Chlorobaculum parvum NCIB 8327: one gene and its partner. Each later gene encodes a partner of the first gene's protein in a complex. Links are inferred from orthologs where the notes say so. Each region holds a gene or a part of one and is shown on either strand. Other genes may lie near its edges.

Region 1 (4,086 bases):
GGGAAGTAGATCGAAAAGTAGTGCACGCTCCGGATGTTGGCGTCGCGGTGGTCGGCGTTGATTGCGGAGTGTTTGGCAAATTCTGCCTCTTCACGCGCGAAGAGCTGCACCACCTTCATGCCGGTGATGTGCTCCTGGAAAAAGGAGTTGAGCCGCGCCAGATGCGTCCGCACGTCGGTAAACGCTTGGCGTACGCGGTTCTTGAACGCCATGGTCGAGTAGATCATGACCGGCAGGATGCTGAGCACCACGAGCGTCAGCCGCCAGTCGCTCAGGAACATCATCACCACGATGAGCAGCAGTTGCAGGATGTCGCCGATGATGGTGATCAGGCCGCTGGAGAGCATCTCGTTGAGCGACTCGACGTCGTTGGTCGTGCGGGTGATGATGCGCCCGACCGGGTTGCGGTCGAAGTAGCGGATCGGCAACCGCTGGAGGTGGCGGAAGATGTCGAGCCGGATGGCGTACACAGCTTTCTGGCCGAGCAGCTGGGTGAACCAGGTCGCTGCGTACTGCTTGAAGCCGTCGAGCACGATGACTGCGAGCAGGATCATGCTGATGACGCCGAGGCCGTGCAGATCACCCTTGGTGATGTGGTCGTCGATGGCGATGCGGGTCAGCCACGGGCGCAGTGGCGTCAGAATCGCGCCGCCCGCCGTCAGCAGCACCGATGCGGCCACCAGCCCCTTGAAGGGCTTGATGTAGCCGAGCATCCGCTTGATGATATAGCGATCGACCGACCCTTTCTTGCGTTTGCCAAGAGTTTCGTCCTGCTGCGTGCGGAATCCCGATGCTGTGTTTGCCGTGCCGCGCATATCGTTCAGGCGATGGTCGATTGGTTGATTTCATCGATGAACCTCGCGGCCAGCGCGTCGGCCTCGGCTTTGGTCGCGGCTTCGGTGTAGATGCGCACGATCGGCTCGGTGTTGGAGGGGCGCAGGTGTACCCAGCCTTCCGGGAAGTCGAGTTTGATGCCGTCGAGCCGGTTGATCGATGCCTCCGGATGGCGCGCCGCGATGGCGTCGAACAGCGCGGCGAGTGACTCTTTGGTCATGCCGTCGAGCTTGACCTTCTGCTTTGACATTACGTAATTCGGGAAGGTCTTCCGGAACTCCGAGAGCGTGCCGTCGGTCACTGCTTTCCACTCGGCGAAAGCCTGGATGAAGAGCGCGATGCCCGCAAGTGCGTCGCGGCCGTAGTGCAGCTCCGGCAGGATCACCCCGCCGTTGCCTTCACCGCCGATCACCGCGTTGCAGCCCTTCATCACCTCGGTCACGTTGGCTTCGCCGACCTTCGCGCTGTAGCACTCGACTTCGTGCTTTTCGGCGATGTCCTGCAAAGCGCGGCTGCTCGAAAGATTATTGACCACCGGCCCGTTGTGGTGCTTGAGGTAGAAGTCCGCGCAGGCCACCAGCGTGTATTCCTCGCCGAAGAGCATGCCGTCCTCGCAGATCAGCGCCAGCCGGTCGGCGTCGGGATCGACGATGATACCCAGATCGCAACTCTCTTTCGAGAGGATGTCCATCGTTTCGCGGAGGTTCTCTTCGACCGGTTCGGGGTTGCGCGGAAAGATGCCGGTGCCGAGGCAGGCGAGCGTCTTGACCTCCGCGATGCCGAGCTGGCGGCACAGTTCCGGCACGATAAACGAGCCTGCGCCCTCGACCGCGTCCACCAGCACTCGGAACTTCATGCTCGAAATCAGGTCGCGGTCGATGCAGTCGAGCTTCAGAATCCGGTCGATATGTTTTTTATCCCACGAGCCGTTCGCTATCATGGAGCCGAGACCGTCCCAGCGGGCGGATTCTTTGTTTTTCTCATTCAGAATGACGAGCAGTTCCTCGACGTCGCTGGCGGTCAGGAACTCGCCCTTTTCGTCGAGCATTTTCAGCGCGTTCCACTCGACCGGGTTGTGCGATGCGGTGACGATCAGCCCGCCGTCGGCCTCTTCGCCCGCCGTGGCGAGTTCGACCGTCGGCGTGGTGGTCATGCCGACATCGATCACGTCGCAGCCACAGAGGTTGAGCGTGCTCGAAACGAGCTGGGTGATGATGCCGCCAGTCGGTCGGCTGTCTCTGCCGATGACGATTTTGGGTTTCGCGTCCGATGCCGGGTTCTGCAACGCTTTGCGGCGGCTGACCCAGGTGGCGAAGGCCATCGTGAAGTCGGTGAGAGTTTCCGGAGTGAGGCTTGCGCCGACAACGCCGCGGATGCCGGAGACGCTGATCATCAGGCTCATGGAGGCAGAGGTTGGAATGTTCGAATGCCGTCGTGTTGCGGGAATATAGTAAAATCCACCGAAGCCGGGGTGCAAAGCGGTCAGGATGAACAAGATTTTCTGTCAATGTTTTTTTATTTATTGCGCTGTTGTCGTATATTACAAGCCTTTTTATTGCGCGAAATGCGCAGGAGATTCTAACAGACTTTACAAGACATTAACAGCACAAGGTTATGCCTTTACACAAATCAGCCGAAAAACGACTCAGACAGGCAGCGCGCAGGAATGAAAGGAACCGTGCCCGTAAGAAAGAACTCAAGGGCCTTTTGAAGAACATGCAGAAACTGATCGATGCCAATGCAGCGAAGAGCGAAGTCGAGTCGGCATACCGTGCGGCAGTGCAGAAGCTGGATCGCCTTGGCGTCAAGCGCTACATCCATGCCAACAAGGCATCGCGCAAAAAGGCTCAGCTGACCAAGATGCTCAACAGCTACACGCCGCAGGCCTGACCAATCGTTACGTGCCGCCGCGACCGGTGGCGCATGAAACGCTTCTTTTTCAGTATGCCCGGTTTGTGATGTTCGCCCTGTCTTTGACGACGCTTGCGAACTGCAGGCCGGGTATCGTCCATTTCATCCGACATGTTTGCATTTTTAAGAGGTGAGCTGGTGACGGCCTCCCGTGAGGAGGCGGTTGTCGAGGTATCCGGCATCGGGTATCGCCTGCATATCTCTTCGGGGACGAGCAGCCGCCTGCCGGTTCCGGGCAGCCCGGTGTTTCTCTACACGCACTACCATGTCCGCGAGGATCTTCAGCAGCTTTTTGGTTTTCTCGATGAGGAGGAGCTTCAGCTTTTCCGGCTGCTGCTCTCCATCAGCGGCGTCGGGCCGAAGCTGGCGATCGCCGTGCTGTCGGGCCTGAGCGTGGGGGAGATTCAGGAGGCCATCGTCTCGAATCGTCCGGAAACCTTGTTCGGTATCAGCGGTGTGGGGCGGAAAACCGCCGCGCGCATCATTCTCGAACTTCGCGACAAGATTCTCAAAATCCAGCCCACGTCGTCCGCAAAGGCAGGTGCTCCAAGCGCTGTGCTTTCTGCGACACAGTTGATCGACGACGCCGTGGCTGCGCTTACCACACTCGGTTTCCCGAAAGCTTCCGCGCAGAAAGCGGTCTCCAAAGTTCTCGAGACGACTCCCGGACTTTCGGTCGAGGAGCTCGTCAGGACGTCGCTTGCGGCCATGCACAACAATCTCTGAGGGCATCGTGGACTACCGGCAAGCGCTCGATTTTCTCTTTCCCCTTCATCGATTCGGCATTAAGCCTGGCCTCGAACGTATCGAGGCACTGCTCGATGTGCTCGGCCATCCCGAACGGCGGCTCGGTACGGTGGTGCATCTTGCCGGAACCAATGGCAAGGGCACGGTTGCTTCGTGCATGGCGTCGATTTTCAGGGCGTCGGGCCGCAAGGCCGGGCTGTTCACCTCGCCGCACCTGATCGACTTCACCGAGCGCATTCGCATTGATGGCGTGCCGATTTCGCAAGCGCGTGTAGCCGAATACTGCTCGAAGCTTGAGTCGGCTATCGTCGAGCTGGGCGCGACCTTTTTCGAGGTGACCACCGCGATGGCGTTTGCGTACTTCGCCGACGAGGGGGTCGATGCTTCGGTGATCGAAACCGGTATGGGCGGACGGCTCGACGCGACCAACGCCGTTAAGGCGGATATTGTTATCATTCCGAGTATCGGCTTGGAGCACACCGAGTGGCTTGGCGACAGTCTTGGTGCGATCGCCGCTGAGAAGGCCGCGATCATCAAGCCGGGTTCGCGCGTCTTCACCGCCGTTGCGGACGAGGAGGCGCTTGCGCCGATCCG
Region 2 (3,389 bases), 1.7 Mb from region 1 along the record:
AAGGTTGACGCATGCGACAGACTTCTTGTTTGGCGGCGTGAAACCGAACTTCGGAAGCCTTCTGTACATAGGCATCTGTCCGCCTTCAGTGACCGGACGCGTATAACCGCTCCTCGACTGCTGTCCCTTGTTACCCTTGCCGGCAGTAGTACCGTTGCCTGAACCGGGTCCGCGACCGACCCTTTTTCTTCCCTTGACTGCACCTTTAGCAGGGCGGAGTGAACTTAAATCCATTGTTTGAATTCCCGACTATCTTTAGTGATTCTTCTTAAAGCTCTTCAACCTTGACAAGGTGCTGGACGACGCGAATCTGCCCTCTGGAGCAGGGGTTGTCCTTGATCTGAACCTTGTGGTTCGGCCGTCCGAGGCCGAGAGCCTTGATCGTTGCCTTCTGCTTCTTGGTGCCACCGATAACGCTGCGCACCTGGGTAACCTGTAACATTTTCTCACTCATGCTCGCCACTCCTTTTTAGCTTTCGTATACCTCTTGCAGGGTCTTCGAGCGGCGCTCTGCCACATCGTTGGCATCGGAGATGCTCTGGAGACCCTTGATGGCTGCCTTGACCACGTTGTGCGGGTTGGAGGAGCCGAGAGACTTGGTCAGGATGTCATGGATACCGGCCATTTCAAGCACGGCCCTGACAGCGCCGCCAGCGATCAGACCCGTACCGGGCGTCGCAGGCTTCATCAAAACTTTAGCTGATCCGTATTTGGCGACGATCGGGTGAGGAATGGTTCCCTTGACAATCGGCACCTTGATGACGTTCTTTTTGCCATCTTCAACGCCCTTGGCGATAGCATCCTGAACTTCATTGGCTTTTCCGAGCCCGTATCCGACATGGCCTTCCTTGTCACCGACAACGACAATAGCGTTGAAACCGAAGCGCTTACCACCTTTGACAACCTTGGCGGTTCTGTTGATGTGCACCAGCTTCTCTTTCAGATTCAACTCACCGGGCTTGATATTCCTGGCAGATTTTTTCGACATGTACGTTCTCTTTGAAAAGTTTTAAAAGATCAGGCCAGCTTCACGTGCGCCGTCGGCCAGAGCCTTGATGCGACCGTGGTAGCGGAATCCGTTCCTGTCGAAAACGACATTGGAAATACCCTGGGCAATCGCCTTTTCAGCAAGCTGCTTGCCTACTGCGGCACTCCTCTCGGATTTGGATCCCTGAAGACCTGCATTGTCTTTGGACATGGTCGATACCGCCATGAGTGTCTTGCCACTCTCATCGTCGATCAATTGCGCATAGATCTGCGAAAGACTCCTGTACACGCACAGCCTTGGTCTTGTTGCGTTGCCATGCACCGTAGCCCTGCTTCTTGCCTTGATTTTCTGCCTGCGGGCAGCTTTATCGATTTGGCTCATTATCTCTAACCGTATAAATGTTTGTTACCTGACTTTTTCCGATCCTCGGCACGGCCGACTTACTTACCGGCAGCCTTGCCTTCCTTGCGGCGAATAACCTCACCTTCGTACTTGATACCCTTGCCGCGATACGGTTCCGGCTTCCTGAAGGAGCGGATCTTTGCAGCGATCTGGCCAACCAGAGCCTTGTCAATACCGCTGACAAGAATGACGGTCGGTTCGGGCACCTCGATTTTGATTTCGGCAGGAGCCTGGAAGTAGATCATGTGCGAGAATCCGACGGTCAGCGCAAGCAGATCGCCCTTGAGTTCAGCGCGATAACCGACGCCGGACATTTCGAGCTTGCGGGTAAACCCTTTGGTCACACCTTCAACCATATTGTTGACCAGCATGCGGTACAAGCCGTGCATGGCTCGCGAACGTTTGCTGTCATCAATTCTCTGCACGGTCACGGCGCCATCTTCAACCGTAACGATAACCTCATCAACCAGAGCCTGCGAAAGCGAACCCTTCGGACCGGTTACGTTGATCATCTTGTCCTTGACCTCGACCTTAGCCTGATCAGCAAGCTGGATCGGCATTTTTCCTATTCTTGACATGGTAAACTGATGCTCTTTGGCTTAGAAAATTTTAATAAATACGGAACAGCACCTCACCGCCGACGTTCTGCTCGCGTGCCTCCTTGTCGGTCAGAATACCCTTCGAGGTCGAAAGGATGAACAGACCGAGACCGCCAAGGTATCGTTTGATATCCTTGCCCTGATAGACTCTGCGGCCAGGAGAGCTGACCCTCGAAATCTCCTTGATGGCATGCCGTCCGTCAGCCGTGTATTTCAGCTCGACGCGGATGAACGGGAACTTGTCGGCTTCGGTTTTGATCACCGTGTAGTTCTGGATGTATCCCTTTTCGACCAGCAGTTTCGAGAGATTCTCGCGGACGCGGGTATAAGGAATATCGGTCGTCTTGTTTTTTGCGCTCCCGGCATTTCTGATGCGGGTGATGAAATCGGCTATGGAATCCGTTACGGGCATGGCTCTAACAATTGGTTACTTTCGTAAATGATCAGACATCTATCTATCGATCCCGGTGGCGCGCTTACCAGCTCGCCTTTCTGACGCCGGGAAGCTTGCCTTCGAGTGCCAGCTTGCGGAACATGTTCCTGCACAGGCCGAACTTCTCGTAGTTACCGCGACCGCGACCGGTCAGGACGCAGCGGTTGCGCACTCTCGTGGCGGAACTGTCTCGGGGAAGCTTGCGAAGGGCTTCGTAATCGCCGGCTTTTTTCAGCTCTTCACGTTTTGCCGCATACTTCTCGACAAGCTCTTTCCTTCTTTCGTTACGTGCAATGATGCTTTTCCTTGCCATCTTGGTTCGTGCTTTGTTTGTTTAGTTCTTCTTTTTGAAGGGCATGCCGAGCAGGGTGAGAAGCTCGTGGGCCTCCTCATCCGTTTTTGCCGACGTGACAAAACTGATGTCCATGCCGTTGATTCTCGGCACCTTGTCGATGTCGATTTCCGGGAAAATGATCTGTTCGCGGATACCTGCGTTATAGTTACCGCGACCGTCGAAGCTCGTGTCGCTCAGACCGCGGAAGTCGCGGATACGAGGCACGGCAACCGTCACGAAACGATCGAGGAATTCGTACATCATCTTGCGACGGAGGGTAACGCGGCAGCCGATTGCCTGGCCTTCACGAAGCTTGAAGTTCGAGATAGCTTTCTTGGCTTTGCGAATCTGCGGCTTCTGGCCGGTGATCTGGCCGAGCTCCTGCATGGCGGTTTCGAGCAGCTTGGGCTCCTGGGCGGCTTCGCCCACACCGATGTTCACCGCGATCTTTTCGAGGCGGGGAACCATCATGATATTCTCGTATTTGAATCGCTCCATCATCTTCGGAACGACGGTCTCCTTGTAGTAGACCTCAAGGCGAGCAGGCATAGCTACTTCCTGCTCCGCATTCTCTTTTTTAGACATCTTTGCTTGTACTTTTTACACAGGATGGTCTTGGTCATCCTGCCTTTT

What was found.
Region 2: rpsT (region 1) and rpsH share a complex: the UniProt entries of both Bacillus subtilis proteins name them as parts of the 30S ribosomal subunit. The link is inferred for Chlorobaculum parvum NCIB 8327 from one-to-one orthologs.

Annotation. Positions count from the first base shown.
Region 1 is NC_011027.1:1,944,346-1,948,431, reverse strand. What follows is about bases 1,402-4,086. They hold rpsT (30S ribosomal protein S20), read left to right. Parts: upstream 1,402-2,448; coding sequence 2,449-2,724; downstream 2,725-4,086. Other genes in these bases: CPAR_RS08975 (bifunctional folylpolyglutamate synthase/dihydrofolate synthase), read left to right, coding at 3,479-4,086; ruvA (Holliday junction branch migration protein RuvA), read left to right, coding at 2,857-3,471; glmM (phosphoglucosamine mutase), read right to left, coding at 1,402-2,236. Also shown: CPAR_RS08995 (ABC transporter ATP-binding protein), read right to left, coding at 1-815; more of glmM, read right to left, coding at 821-1,401. UniProt on the Bacillus subtilis protein: Binds directly to 16S ribosomal RNA.
Region 2 is NC_011027.1:195,562-198,950, reverse strand. The notes cover bases 701-3,389. They hold rpsH (30S ribosomal protein S8), read right to left. Parts: upstream 2,402-3,389; coding sequence 2,000-2,401; downstream 701-1,999. Other genes in these bases: rplE (50S ribosomal protein L5), read right to left, coding at 2,757-3,305; rpsN (30S ribosomal protein S14), read right to left, coding at 2,466-2,735; rplF (50S ribosomal protein L6), read right to left, coding at 1,429-1,968; rplR (50S ribosomal protein L18), read right to left, coding at 1,010-1,369; rpsE (30S ribosomal protein S5), read right to left, coding at 701-988. Outside these bases: rplO (50S ribosomal protein L15), read right to left, coding at 1-234; rpmD (50S ribosomal protein L30), read right to left, coding at 269-454; more of rpsE, read right to left, coding at 470-700. UniProt on the Bacillus subtilis protein: One of the primary rRNA binding proteins, it binds directly to 16S rRNA central domain where it helps coordinate assembly of the platform of the 30S subunit.